DNA from 2 places in the Brevibacillus sp. SIMBA_040 genome. Region 1 is predicted to be linked to the other one. Evidence: riboswitches for the same ligand, from Rfam matches in the RefSeq annotation. Region 1 holds a riboswitch; the other holds the start of a gene.
The links. Region 1 has a riboswitch for S-adenosylmethionine ahead of metK (methionine adenosyltransferase). Riboswitches for the same ligand answer to the same signal wherever they lie in the genome.

Region 1 (7,586 bases):
AGAGGCTATCATTTCATTTACTTGTTGACGCGACAGTGGCGTCGTCATGTTTACTCGCTTTCGTTCTGCTACATCTCGTATCCTGCCTGCAATGGCAAAATTGACAGATGGAAAACCGTATTCACGCATAATCGGAAACGCTTCTGTATAGTAACTCTCATATCCGTCATCAAATGTAATGAGTACTGCATTCTCCGTTGGCAAGGTCCCCGTCTGAACAAATTGCACAAACTCTGCAAGCGATATAGGATGTAGATCATTTTCATGCAGAAACGCCATGTGCCTCGCAAATAGTTCTGGCGATATGACGTATCTCTGATCGGTTTGATCAGTCACATGATGATACGTTAATACGACAACCTGATTTTTGTACCACTTTTTCGGGACTGCAGTTGCTTTTTGGATTGCTGTGACGTTTGGCTCAGCATTCTGTGCGCCACTTATGTAGTTAGACGTATCAACTTGGGGAAAAGGTTGCAGTTTTTGTGCATTCTTTTTTACCAAATCCGATTCTCCCAGTAATCCACCAGCCACAATAAGTAACAAAAAGGTTACAAACACGATCAGGAAGAGCCTTCTTTTCGGCAAAAAAACCCCTCCTCACTTCCCATTTTAGGAGATTCGACATAACCCTACAAATTCCTTTGTTCACCCCACCCCAATAACTCCCAACGATTTTGATTTCCACAGAAAAAAGAGCCTAGTAACAGTACTAGGCTCTTTCACTACCGTTCTTATTTTGCCAGTTGTGCTGCTTCTTGCTTCAGCACTTCCGCTTTGTCTGTTTGCTCCCAAGGAACATTCAGGTCGTTACGTCCAAAGTGGCCATAAGCAGCTGTTTGTTTGTAGATAGGACGACGCAGGTCAAGCTGTTTAATGATACCAGCAGGACGCAAATCGAAGTTTTTACGAACCAGTTTCACCAGATCTTCTTCGGAAATGGTTCCTGTACCAAACGTATCTACAGCGATCGAAACTGGTTGAGCTACACCGATCGCGTAAGCTACTTGAACTTCGCACTTGTCAGCCAGTCCTGCAGCCACGATGTTTTTCGCTACATAACGAGCAGCATATGCGCCGGAACGGTCCACTTTGGTTGGATCTTTACCGGAGAATGCACCGCCGCCATGACGAGCATAACCACCGTACGTATCTACGATAATTTTACGGCCAGTCAAACCAGCATCCCCTTGTGGTCCACCGATTACGAAACGGCCAGTTGGGTTGATGAAGTATTTGGTTTCAGCATCCAACAGCTCAGCAGGAACTACTGGCTTAATTACGTGCTCAACCAAGTCTTTTTGGATTTGCTCCAAAGTAGTTTCAGGAGCATGTTGCGTAGAAATAACGATGGTATCGATACGAACTGGCTTGTCACCATCGTACTCAACTGTTACTTGTGTTTTACCATCTGGACGCAGGTAAGCCAGTGTGCCATTTTTGCGCACTTCTGTCAGACGGCGAGCCAGTTGGTGAGACATGCTGATTGGAAGTGGCATCAGCTCAGGTGTTTCGTTGCAAGCAAAGCCAAACATCAGACCTTGGTCACCAGCACCGATTGCTTCGATTTCAGCGTCAGTCATTTTGCCTTCGCGCGCTTCCAGAGCTTGGTCAACACCAAGAGCGATGTCAGCGGATTGTTCGCCGATAGCAGTGATTACACCGCAAGTATCTGCGTCAAAACCAAATTTAGCACGATCATACCCAATCTCACGGATTGTTTCACGAACCAATTTTTGAATATCAACGTACGTGTTTGTAGTGATTTCACCAGCTACGAGCACCAAACCAGTTGTTACGGATGTTTCGCAAGCTACACGAGCGTTTGGATCTTTAGACAGAATCGCATCAAGGATAGAGTCGGAGATTTGGTCACAAATCTTATCCGGATGCCCTTCAGTTACGGATTCAGATGTAAAGAGACGACGACCTTTTTGCAAAGCCATGAGAAAAATACCTCCTTTGACCTCATACAAATAGTGTGGTAGCCGAGACAGGATTTTATCGACGTAAACGCAATAAAAAAAACCTTTTCCGCGTTTTTGGAGGAAAAGGTTTGAGCGCTTTATGCTTCCTTCATCCTCTTATCGGCCAGAACAGATGTCCGTTCTGCTGGTTAGCACCGCTCTAGTCGGTTGCCGGGTTTCATCGGGCCAGTCCCTCCGCCTGCTCTGGATAAGAGTATCCATTACGGAATATAGAATAATTGTTTTTTCCTATGGTGTCAATAGACACATTTGGTAAAGGGCGTATTCGTTTGCTTGCGCGATTATAATTTGTACGCTTTTGAAATGAGGACAACGACTTCAGCCCTGGTCGCGATACCCTGTGGCTTAAACGTCGCTCCATATCCATTTATCCATTTTCTTGAAGATAGTGCTTCAATCGATGAGAACGCCCAGTGGTTTGTTGGAACATCCCGAAAGGAAGAAGTACTTGGCGCAAACAGGAAAACCTTTTGAGCTCGCGCAATCATAGCCGCCATTTCTGCACGAGAGATGGCTTGGTCGGGTCTCATACGATTATTTGGGTATCCCCTCAAAATGCCTTGCTGATAAGCTAGTCCCAAATTGTTATACGCCCAGTGACTTTTTGGCATATCGCTGAAAGAGGCACTGCCTCTATAGGTACTGCCCACAGATTGTCCACTCGCTCTCATCGCTTGAATGAGCATGGTCGCAAATTGAGCCCGCGTCACTGCCTGATTCGGCTTGAATGTCGCATCATCAAAGCCCTTGACGATACCTCTTCCACTCAGTTTCACAATCTCCGAGCGCGCCCAATGGTCGGAAATATCGCGATATCCTGCGACAAGCACCTGCTGGGTGACCGTCAAGCGATACAAATCATAGCGGAAAGGTACTCCACTATTTAAACGGATATAATATTTGCCTGGCTGCAGTCGCAGGCCAATAATTTCTCTTCCCTGGTCTGAGAGCTCCGCCACTTCATTCGTGCTGGCCAGCGCGTAATTGAGGTTTTTCTCACTGTAGAGGGCGAGTCTGACACCACTTGAGACGGGAATGAAGGGAGCACGAATACTAACGAAGGATTCGGCATTGACCCTAAATTGGAACCAGTCTGAATCCGCTGTCGTTGGAAAATTCCCTGTCATCAAGGTTCCACCTGCAAGCGGGGATGCTTGAAGATACGTATCATTCGGTTCATTTGGATCTTTCTTAATCGGAGTAAAGCCCAGGTCCAAACGATATTCCCCATTCACCGCATTTTGCTCATACTCGCTGATGCGGATCAAATACTTGCCAGGTGACACTTCTTTTCTGACATGCTCAGACGGGTCATCACGCGTGCCATTATCATAAGGAGAATCCCAGACTGTGTTTTTCCCTTGACTCTGTTTTCCGATCGCGAGCAAAATGTCCATCCGTTTATTATCAGGAGTAATACTTACGTCCATTTGACCGTATTCCCGCACATAATAAGAGAACCAGTCCTGGTCTCCTTCATAATGAAAGTTACCTGTAACGCTAATTTGATTTCCTACAAGCGGTCTTGCAGTTGCTTCTGTATCATTCGGTTCGTTGCGATCCGGGTTGATGTTGAAGCGGCTGGTTAAAACATAAGTAAATGCGTTCACTCCTGCTGTACGTAATAGGCGTATATACATGCGTCCAGCTTTTGCTGGTACCGTAACGGTATCCCCATTCCCAAAATACTCCGTGATGGGCTCCCGATTCTCTGTATAAAAAGTCGCCGCCATCGCCGAGCTTACACCAGAATTTATCGTTGAAGTAAAATTTACTTTTCCATCATAGGGGATATCCATTCGAAACCAATCAACGGTATCGTTCGGTCCAAGATTCCCCCGTATTTGGGACTCGATCGGAAATGCCTTGGCTGTTGACTTGGTGTTGTTTGGCTCCAAAAAATCCATGGACATTGGTGTGCGTACTGCCTTGTTTACATCTAGCAAGCCATATCCTGTTGTTCGATCCCATCCAGGCTCTCCAAGATTCGTAGCTGTCTGATAGAGCAGCATTCTGACATCCAAAGGACTCATTTTCGGATTTCTAGCAAGAATTAGAGCAGCAGCACCTGCAACTTGAGGCGCAGCTGCTGAGGTCCCACTAAATGGACCGTATTTCCCGCCCAGCTTGGTTGTATACACATTAAAGCCTGGAGCCACTAGACTAAGCTCAGGTCCAGAATTCGACTCATTGAGTGGCTGATTATTGTTTTTTACTGCTCCTACCGCTACAACAGTTGGATACGCGGCCGGAAAGGCAACCCGATCGGCTTCATTCCCGCTTGCTGCAACGATGATTGCTCCGCTTTGTTCGGCGCGATTAACAGCAGAAACTAGCCCCCGCGAGTAGGACATGCTACTAACAGACATCACGATGATTTTTGCTCCTCGATCAAGAGCGGTATTTATTCCTTTTGTAATCAAATCAACGTCTGCACTGCCCTTTTTGTCTAACACCTTGATTGGAAGAATCCGAGCATTCCATAATACCCCTGATACGCCTATACCATTGTTCCCTTTGGCTGCCAGGATACCTGCGACTGCTGTTCCATGTCCATTATCATCCTGTGCACTTCTACCCGGATTGACCAAATTAATCCCGGGCAGCAGATTCTCCTTCAGATCTGGGTGATTGTAATCAGCTCCCGAATCCAATACAGCAATCACAATCGATTCGTTGCTGTTAACTGCTGACCATGCTTTTAACGCGTTGATCTGCGTTAGATGGAGCTGATTCCCTAAATAGGGATCATTAGCCAATCCTGAGGCAAAAATAGGCTTCACATTGGTCACTGTCATGGTAATGACCAACACCATTGCAAACGTTACTTGTATCGTTTTCCTCATTAAAAACAGTCCTTCCTTCTCTCTCCTGCTTTAACCCGCAGACTAAAGGAATTCAGGTATTTGACTTCTTGTCCTAGCATAGCGGATGAAAAGGGGCACGCGCAACCCCAATCATCCAATTTTTGGAATGTTCCAATAGTAAAACATCCCTTTTCACCATCGGCAAAAAGGGATGTTCATTTATTGCAGCAAACCTTTGTTATCATCCAAATCTGGTGCTACGAATGTCGCCGCTTTTTTTCTCGGCTGAGCTTCTGGGATATAAGCAGTCAGATCGGCTATGTCAACCTCTTGTTGTTTCATCGAGGATGCTGGAATGTCAAAAGCCCACACTCGATGGCTATTTGCCTCTACCTTCATGTTTTGGAGGGTGTAGTGCACACGCGCTACAGTTTGCCCTGCTTTATCATGAACAATAATCGGTACTTCTGTGAACTCCAGACGTTTTTCCAAACCATTGCGGAAAACTACAACGACTTTGAGTCCGTTGTCTTCGCCTGTTTTTATCTCAAGTACCTGCAGGTCTACTTCACCCTCTTTGACTGGTGTTTCTTCTGCTGCCTTTTTCATGTAATGCTCATTCTCACTAACAGACAATCCCATATTCAATTCCTGATTGTCTTCGGCTTTGTTTGCTTGCGTTTTGTGGTAAGCCAAAGTTAACGGAATTTCTTTATCTGGCATCTGACTGAACTCATCCCAACGGAACAGAAACTCAACAGGCCGGCTGGACATATCTCCAATCGGACCGGTAGCCATCAGATCAAACGATTTATTCGCTACTACTTCTCCGTCTGCAGTAACAAGCATCAACGGGAGCTTTTGCAAAAGAATACTTCGATCTGTCGAATTGCGAATGAATGTGAGGACGAGATAGCCTTCATTCGTCACCTGTGTGTAGAAAGGAAAGATGCCTAGCTCATCTCGAACGACAGGCGGCAATTCATCATGGACGTATTGCAACAGCTCTTGCTCTGCATCATCTAGCTGCTGATCCCAAGGTCCATTCATGAGCAAGAACAATTCCTTGGATTCCACTCGATTGGCCGACTGTTCAGGCTGGTCAATCCCGGAAACTCCCAGGTAAAGCTCTTTATGCAAATGCTCGTGTATATCTTCTCTGACTTGTTCCAGACTTTCTTTGGAACCAAACCAATTCTCCAATAACCAACTCATATGTCAACCTCCTCATTCCTGCGATAGAAAAATAAAATACTACTCTACTTCAAGAACCCATTTACGCAGGTTGGCATCAGGCTTCTTAACTATGTCCGGAGGGAAAACCACAAGCCATGGGCGACTATTGCCAGGCTGTACGTGAATGGTACTAGCATCGAGCACACCTTTTGCTACTAGTTCCCCATCCATATCCGAAATTTTAACACGCAATTTGTCCGGGTTGTATACGCCTTTCGTTCCATTACGGAACAGCATAGCAGCCACCAAGTGACCCTCATTTGTTTTCCCAATGTCAAAACCTGTTACTTCAACAGTATTGACTGGAATCGGCGGTAAAGAAAATGCCAATTTTTCCAAACGGTCTTTTTGGCGATCCGTCAAGCGTTTTTCCATTTCAGGGTCAAGCTCAAGTGTCCGAGGCCATACGTGTGTACTATTACCAGCCTTCATAACTACTTTCCAACGACTGAATGTAAAGTTGTCATGTAAATAGCTATCCATCGGGAAGAAAACTTCCCATGGGCGGCTCGTATGTGCTGGAATTGGCCCCATTTCAGACAGGTCCACCTGAATCCGAGCAAATGGTTCGTCATCCAAATAAATCGCTAAACGAATATTTTTAATCCGTACCGTACGAGCTGTTGAATTACGGAAAAACAGCGCAACCGTTGTACCCATAGCCTCTGGCATCATACTGAATCCAGTCACACTCACCATACCTCTTACCATATCAGGCAATTCAGCCTGTAAGAAGCGTAAGGTGTATTTTCTCTCCGCATCCAGCTCCTGCTCCCACATCGGATGAAGGGAAAGCTCTGTATGAACCAATCCCCCTGATTTGGTCTGTTGCGGCTCTGATTCTGTTGATTCCACTTCAACTTCTGTTTCTTTTAATTCAGCTGCATCAACCTTCGATTCTTCTTGAATTTCTTTTTTTAGGTCTTCAATTGAACGATTATTTTGATCTTTACCGAACATATTCTTCATAAAAGAAAACATGCAATTACCTCCTTACCGTTCGATTACGAACGAAACTCCTACATAATCATAAATGTTTCTTTCCATGCGAGCAAATCAACCAATCTCTTTATGATTCTTGAGGAATCGTAACCTTCCAACGTGAAAAATCTGGGTCTTCTTTTTCGATAATCTCAGGCGGATAAATAAACATCCATGGCTTGCTAGTGTTGGCATTTACAGTAAAGTTGCTGAGTTTAAATGATCCAGCTGCAATCCTATCTCCAGTCGCATCGTGTAAAACGAGCGGAAGGTTTTCAAAAGAAATAGACTGTGTCGATCCATTGCGAATCAAAAGCATGACGTGGAGAGCACCATCCTCAGTGCGGCGTATCTGCATGCTTTGAAAATTGACTTCTCCCTCTTTTAATGCAGGCAGATTTTTCGCCAGTTCAATCAAAGAATTTTTCTGCTCGTCAGATAGTGCCTTGATCCAAGACTCTTCAAGCTCCAACTGCGAAGGCAGAACCATTTTTTTCTGCGCAAGCTCAAAGGCAATCTTCCAATTTGCAAGTAACACATCAACTTGTAAAAAATGCTCGCGAGTAAATACAAA
Region 2 (7,586 bases), on a different contig from region 1:
AATCGATTACCGACCCGACGACCGAGACGATCAAAAGCATTGAGCAGCGCGGATATGCAGCCGGGCTAAAATTGCTGCGCGCACAGGTGCGTCACCTGGGAACGGAGCAAAACCTGGAGATTTTACAATCTATTTTTGAGCATTTAAAAGAGCGAATCGACATGATGTTCAAGACAGAAGTAGAGGACATTATCACGGTTAAAGAAGAGACTGGTCATAAAGTGACGGGAATTTTGCTGAAGAACGGGGAAGAATTTCACAGTGAGCATGTAGTGATTGGGCCTGGACGTGACGGTTCCGCATGGCTGACGAATATTTTGAAAAAACGTCGCTTGAAGATGTACAACAATCAGGTCGATGTTGGTGTGCGGGTAGAGACGTCCGATGTGGTCATGCGCGAGATTAACGAGCACTTGTACGAAGGAAAATTTATTTTCAATACGTCGGTAGGGACGCGGGTACGCACATTCTGCAGTAATCCATCCGGTCACGTTGTGGTAGAGAACCATAGTGGTGTCATGGCGGCAAATGGTCACTCCTATAAGGACCCGGCGCTCGGTTCCCCGAACACCAACTTTGCATTGTTGGTTTCCCATACGTTTACAGAGCCTTTCGACAAGCCGAATGAATACGCCAGAGAAATTTGCAAGCGGGCAAATGATTTGTCCAACGGAGGCGTCATCGTGCAAAAATACGGCGATATTCTCCGTGGACGTCGTTCCACCGTATCTCGGATCAAGGAAGGCTTCCTGGAGCCGACCCTGAAAGAAGCGGTACCTGGCGATCTAGGACTTGTGCTTCCGTACAATACGATGAAAAGCTTGATCGAAATGGTCGAAGCGCTGGATAAAGTAACACCGGGAATCGCCTCCGAGCACACCTTATTCTATGGGGTAGAAGCAAAATTCTACTCCGCTCGTCCGAAGCTGACAGAAGAATTCGAGACAGAAATCAAAGGCTTGTTCTGTGGCGGAGACGGAGCAGGAATCACTAGAGGATTGGCTCAAGCAGGGGCAGCAGGCGTCTGGATGGCAAGAAATGTAGTTAAGCGCTTGGGTTAGAATGCAACGGAAGCATTCATGATAGAGAAGAAGGCTTTTTCTCGGGGCACAAATGTTCCGGGAAAAAGCCTTTTCCATATGCTTTTAAACCGAACTCAAATTATCATTCATCTTTTTCAGGACGCGATTGAAAGTCGCCAATTCCTCTTCATCCAAATCACGAAGCGCGACTGCCTCCAGCTCACTGGCAGCCTGCAGCCATTCCGGGAAGCGCTCAATCGCTTGCGGAGACAACGAAACGTAGCGCTCGCGCTTATCGTCGCCTTCCGAACGAATAATCCAGCCCATTTCTTCCAAACGGGTCAATGTCCGTGTAATTGTCGGAGCTTCGACATTTAAATAATTGCTGAGTTGCACCTGTGTGAGTGCATTGCGATAGTGCAGGCACAAAATAATACCCCATTGTGAGCTGTAAAGGCCCATCGGGGACATAATTCCATTTAATGTTTTACTAAAAACTCTAGCCGTTTGACTAATCTTATGTCCGTAATGATGCATAGATATCATACCTCCGGGGGAGCTGGTCAGATATATATGATAGGCTTGATTGCTTAAGTAAATATGTACAAATATCATACTAACAGCTTGGAGGATATAAGTAAATGTTTATTCGATTGGAGCAAGATTGTATTTTCTTACAAATGGGAAACGCACGGACTGAAGACTTGTCAGCAATGGGCACAAAAAAACGCTGATGCCCGTTGTATCATCGCACCAGCCTGGATGGTATGAAAAACGACCTTGAAATCAGTCAGCAGCCATAATGCTGAGTGGCCCGGTTTCGTTCATGATTGGCTCGAGATCGTAGACGGAGATGGGGAACATGGGGAAACCAACATAGTAAGGCGTAATTTCGTACAACTGAAAATAGATGACAAGAGCTTTGTCAGCGAGATAGAAATCCTGGTCAGGCTTAATCGAAGTAAATCCGTTCAGGGTAGGGATATTGCGCTCTTTGATTTGCAGCTTGATGTTATCCGAGATTACTTTGACATAGTCACTTCCGGGCTTGAACAGATCACGCAGCGTGAATAGCTTGCCTGTCTGAATATCTGCCGTAACCGAACCCATAAATGTCATGCCATGGGCCATTTGCGGAGTATAGGCATAGTTAGTCAATGTCACACTGAAGATGCCTCTCTCATTGCTTTTGATCTCGTAGCTACCTTGCATCTGTGTATTTCCGGGTACCTGCACACGCTGCTGCTCATGGATCAGCCCCTGAACGGTTTGGAGAATAGCTTTGTTAATATCCTTTTCTGCCTGCTGATTCGCGAGTCCAGCGAGCTGTGGATAGTAAATGGTCGTGTTTTGGCGGGAGATGGTACGTGTCAGCACAGTGGCTGGCAGTTGGTTGAGTTCCACTTTGGTTGTTCCTTTCGTTCTTGATTGAAAAAAATGTTTGGTTACATCAGCCTATTCCAAATTATTTTTGCTGTTCTTACTTTTTTCACATATTTGGTTATAAAGTTCGGCTTATAATGGAGAAAGATGCCGATATAAATAAAAACGGAAATAAAGGAGGGCGATTATGGTTCAATTGGTACGCAATACGTTGACAAATAAAGAAGGCTTTATGATTTTTATCTTATGGAATCATCTTTGGATGGCAGGTCTTATTACCTATTCGACTGGCGTGGAATTTTGGAAGCTTACATCAGTGGGACTGCTGATTACCTTGATCGTGTCACCGCTTTACTTCATTCGAAAAAACAGCCATATCATTCGTTATTTAGTGGCTGTGGGCTTCATGTATTATGCGATAACCTTTGACCATTTTACGACCTATGAAGAAGTACCTTTTCTTGCATTTATAGTAATTGGTTTTTTAGCAGCGTATTTGGATTGGAAGCTGGTCGTATTTACAGGGGTTGTCCAGATTATTTTGTCGGTTGTTGGCTTTTATACAGGTACATATGAGATTTTCAGTGGTGATTTTGATGAAGTGAACATGGTTCTGCGCATTTCTGCGATCCTCATGATGATGGGGGCGATGACCTATCTCTGTCTGGCTGGACAAGCTTCTCTGAACAAAGCGAATGCGGCTCGTCAGGAAGCGGAGGAGAAAGAGAAACGTCTGGAAGAAATGCTGGGCCAAATCCAGTTGATGACGGACCAATTGGATCGTACGTCCGAGCATGTGCATGAGCACGCAGAAGGTACGAAGCGCAATACGGACGAGATGATGATCGCCTTCAAGGAAGTAGCGACAGGTATGGAGTCGCAAGCTAACTCTACCGTGAAGATTGAAGAAGAGGTGCAGTCGATTGATTCCGAGATCGTAGCCGTAACCAATCAGGCAAATGCGATGAAGAGTGAATCGGATCACAATAACCGTCGTCTGACTGACAGTGTGACGATGATGAATGAGCTGTCTATGCAAATGGACCAAATCGTACAGTCGGTAAATGTAGCGGCTTCAACGATCCATCAGCTCAATCGTCAGGCGAACCGCGTGGAGGAAATTGTAGGTGCTATTAATCAAATTGCAACACAGACCAACCTGTTGGCATTGAATGCTGCTATCGAATCGGCACGTGCGGGTGAGCATGGACGCGGCTTCGCAGTCGTTGCGGATGAGGTTCGGAAGCTGGCTGAACAAAGCGCCACAGCTACCCAGGAAATTAGTGAGATTCTGAAGGTGCTCCATCAGGAAAGTGAAAATGCAGTACAGCAAATTAGCAGTGGAGAAACGTCTGTTGCCAAAGGACAGGAGCTGGCAGTAAAAACAGTTGCTTCTATTGAAGCGGTGCGGACGGGAATGGTTGCATTCCTGGAGGCAGCCGATCAAGTGCGCTCCAGTATGGACCGGGTAAAAATGCGCTCCGGTGAAGTGGCAGTAGAGATGTCAACCATTACTGCTGTAACGGAGCAATCGGTTGCCAATCTGGAAGAGCTTTTTGCGACAGCAGAAAATCAGCATCAAAAGGTGCGAGAAATTACCGAAGAGCTAGGCGAGTTAAATACGCTGTCCCATCGTTTGCAGCAAACGTTTCACAAAGAATAGTAACGAAAGTTTGGAACCAAAAAACAATTGCATTTTTGAGGCGTTCTGCTAGAATAATCATCATTATAACTTGATAGATTCACCTACCTTATCTAGAGAGGCGGAGGGACTGGCCCGATGAAGCCCGGCAACCACTGTACGTACGTGTACAGTAAGGTGCCAATTCCTGCAAAACCTGACCGGGGTTTTGACAGATGAGGAAGAGGACTGCCTCGGACGCAAACTCTTCCTCAGGGAAGAGTTTTTTTGTTTTTATGCTAAAGAGGGGGAATTTGCGAACGATAAAGTGTATATGAAGTGAAATATTCGTAATTACTATTGAAATTTACGTCCAAAAGACGTACATTACGTATTGGAATAGAGAAAAACGATCGAAACGGACGAACAGGAGAAGGAGACGACACCATGAAAAAGTTGTTATTGGCATTAACCACATTTGCAGTATTGGCAGCAGGTTGCTCGGCAGGCGGCAATGCACCTGCAGATAAATCAGAAGGACAAGCAACAGGACAAGAGGGCGCAGCGAAAAAGCGCATTGCATTGATCCTGCCAGAAAAAATCGGGGTAAATCCGTTCTTCCAGCAAATGGATGAGGGTGCGAAAAAAGCTGGACAAGAGTTCGGCGCAGAAGTGAAGAGTATCGAGTCCACTGACCATGGCGCGATTGAAGAAAACCTGCGTGTAGCTGTAGCAGAAAAGTATGATTTGATCATCACTTCTTCTTTTGAAGCTGAGGATGCATTGAAAAAAGTAGCAGCAGAAAATCCTGATCAGAGCTTTGCGATAATCGATACGGTAGTAGATTTGCCAAACGTTCGCAGCGTAACGTTCCGTGAGCAGGAAGCTGCATACCTGATGGGTGCGGCAGCAGGTCTGGCTACCAAGACGAACAAAGTTGGTATGGTCGTAGCGATGGATATTCCGCTGTTGAAAAAATGGACAGGCGGCTTCCAGGAAGGGATGAAAGCAACAAATCCTAACGCAGAATTCCTCGTGAACTACGTAGGCAGCTTCTCTGACCCGGCAAAAGCAAAAGAAATGGCGCTATTGCAAGCATCCAAAGGCGCTGACTTCATCAATGGTGCAGCTGCAGTAGGGGACCTGGGCGTTTTTGAAGCAGCGAAGGAAAAAGGCTTCTATACAGCAGGACAAGACGTTGACCGCACGACAATCGACCCTGAGCACATCGTGTTGTCTCAGCTGAAAGGTACGGATGCAGCAGCGTATGAAACAGTGAAGGCGTTTGTAGAAGGCTCCCTGAAGCCAGGCGTAGTAACGTATGGTTTGAAAGAAAAAGGTGTGGGCGTGACGTACGTAACACATGAGAGCCAAACGCCACTGAATGCGTTTATCGGTCAAGAAGTTATCGACAAAGTAAAAGCGATCAACGATGAGATTGTAGCTGGAACGCGCAAAGTTCCAGACACGTTCTAAAAGAATACACACAGTGCATTGATGTGACCGACTACAGCTGTGTAGTCGGTCACGATTGTGTTAGAGGAAGTTTATAGGCGGCAGCACAGGATAAAGGAGGAGTGGGAATGGCCTATCGTCTGGAAATGAGGGACATGACCAAGAAATACGGAGATTTTATTGCCAACGACAAGGTGTCTTTCTCACTGGCTGCTGGCGAAGTACACGCAATCGTTGGTGAAAATGGAGCAGGCAAAACGACGTTGATGCGGATGCTGTACGGCATGGAGCAGCCAACTTCAGGAGATATCGTGATAGGCGACAAAAAAGTCACGTTCCGTGGCCCAGAAGATGCTATTCGGAGCGGAATCGGAATGGTTCACCAGCACTTTATGTTGTTTGGTGAGTTCACTGTGACTGAAAACATCGTGATCGGATATGAACCGAAGCAGGCTGGCTTTTTCAAAAGAAAAGAAGCTGTGGATAAAGTTCGTGCACTAAGTGAGCAATACCGTATCCCGATTGATGCACAGGCACAGGTGTCCAGCTGCTCGATCGGTGAGCAGCAACGGGTAGAAATTCTGAAAGTCTTGTATCAGGGAGCGGACATCATTGTTTTGGACGAGCCTACCGCAGTATTAACACCGCTAGAGGTTCGCGAGCTGCTGCAAACCATTCGCAATTTGGCGCAGAGCGGGAAAAGCGTGATTTTGATTACGCACAAGCTTCAGGAAGTGATGGAGGTAGCCGATCGCATCACTGTACTGCGAGGCGGCAAGGTAACGGGAACAGTCTCGCGTGATGATACGAATGTAGATGACTTGGCGCGACTCATGGTAGGGCGGGAATTACAGGAGCTGAGCCAGCGTGTTGCTCTGGAGCGTGGCCCATTGCTTCAGGTAGAAAATCTGACTGTACGGGAAAGGCAAACCTTGCTGGATCAAGTCAGCTTTACCGTTCATCACGGAGAAATTGTCGGAATTGCTGGTGTTTCCGGGAATGGTCAGTCGGAGCTGCTGCAAGCATTGAGCGGGCTGCGGACGGCAGGGGAAGGAAGCATAAGGCTCGGTGGCAAGGATGTGACCAATCAATCGGTTGCGACGATTCGCAGCGCAGGCTTGGCTCATATTCCCGAAGACCGCTACATGTGGGGCACGGCAAAGCTCGAAAGCGTAGAAGAAAATGCCTTGATGGGCTATCAGCGAAAGCCGGAATACTACCATCGCGGAATCGTGAAGCGCGAGGCATTTCGTCAGGTGGTCCGAGACTGGGTTGAGCGGTTTGCCATTAAAACAGGCTCCAGACAATTGCAGGAGCTCGCGGGGAACTTGTCCGGGGGGAACCTGCAAAAATTGATTGTAGCTCGGGAGCTGGGGCAGGAAACGCCATTTTTGATTGCAGCAGAACCTACTCGGGGCGTTGATATCGGAGCGATGGAGTATATTCATCAAGCCCTGATCGAAAAACGTAATCAGGGAGACGGGATTTTGCTCGTGTCCTCCGAACTGTCTGAGATTCTCGCTTTATCTGATCGTATTCTAGTGATGTACAAAGGTAAGATTGCTGGTGAGCTGGCGCGTTCGGAGGCAACGGAAGAAAAAATCAGCGTGTTGATGGCAGGAGGAAGCGTTCATGGCAGCAGTCAAAGAGCTAGGTAAGTCGCTGGTTCAGCCTATTTTGGCGGTAGTGATCGGCCTGTTGACCGGGGCGCTCGTTATCGCTGCAGTGGGAGAATCGATTGTCGGCACCTACCAGGAGATGTGGAAAGGAGCTTTTGGTAGCTTTTACTTCTTCACGTCTACCTTGGCAAGGGCTACACCAATCATGTTAATTGCGCTTGGTCTTTCACTGGCCTTTCGCGCAGGGGTATTCAACCTGGGGGCAGAAGGTCAGATGGTGCTCGGAGCGATCAGTGCCACGCTGGTTGCCGTTTATTTGCCGGCACCAGCAATGATCAAGCTCGTAGCAGCTATCCTCACAGGTATGGCTGTAGGCGGATTTTGGGCGCTGATCCCAGGCTTTATGGAAGCAAGATTTCGCATTCCACTTCTCATTTCTACGCTCTTGTTCAACTATATTGCAGTATTGTTCGCGAGCTATCTTGT

Region 2: another riboswitch for S-adenosylmethionine. It lies ahead of SB752_RS12260 (BMP family protein); the one in region 1 lies ahead of metK (methionine adenosyltransferase).

Annotation. Positions count from the first base shown of each region.
Region 1 is NZ_JAWRXI010000024.1:9,464-17,049, reverse strand. Features, by position in the region: gene SB752_RS28085 (polysaccharide deacetylase family protein) at 1-588, opposite strand, end outside; gene metK (methionine adenosyltransferase) at 735-1,940, opposite strand; SAM riboswitch class I at 2,082-2,182, opposite strand; gene SB752_RS28075 (S8 family peptidase) at 2,270-4,834, opposite strand; gene SB752_RS28070 (SLAP domain-containing protein) at 5,015-6,010, opposite strand; gene SB752_RS28065 (SLAP domain-containing protein) at 6,050-7,012, opposite strand; gene SB752_RS28060 (accessory Sec system S-layer assembly protein) at 7,101-7,586, opposite strand, start outside.
Region 2 is NZ_JAWRXI010000006.1:153,467-161,052, forward strand. Features, by position in the region: gene SB752_RS12240 (NAD(P)/FAD-dependent oxidoreductase) at 1-1,061, shown strand, start outside; gene SB752_RS12245 (MarR family winged helix-turn-helix transcriptional regulator) at 1,146-1,559, opposite strand; gene SB752_RS12250 (DUF3298 and DUF4163 domain-containing protein) at 1,809-2,426, opposite strand; gene SB752_RS12255 (methyl-accepting chemotaxis protein) at 2,593-4,068, shown strand; SAM riboswitch class I at 4,154-4,269, shown strand; gene SB752_RS12260 (BMP family protein) at 4,474-5,502, shown strand; gene SB752_RS12265 (ABC transporter ATP-binding protein) at 5,610-7,139, shown strand; gene SB752_RS12270 (ABC transporter permease) at 7,114-7,586, shown strand, end outside.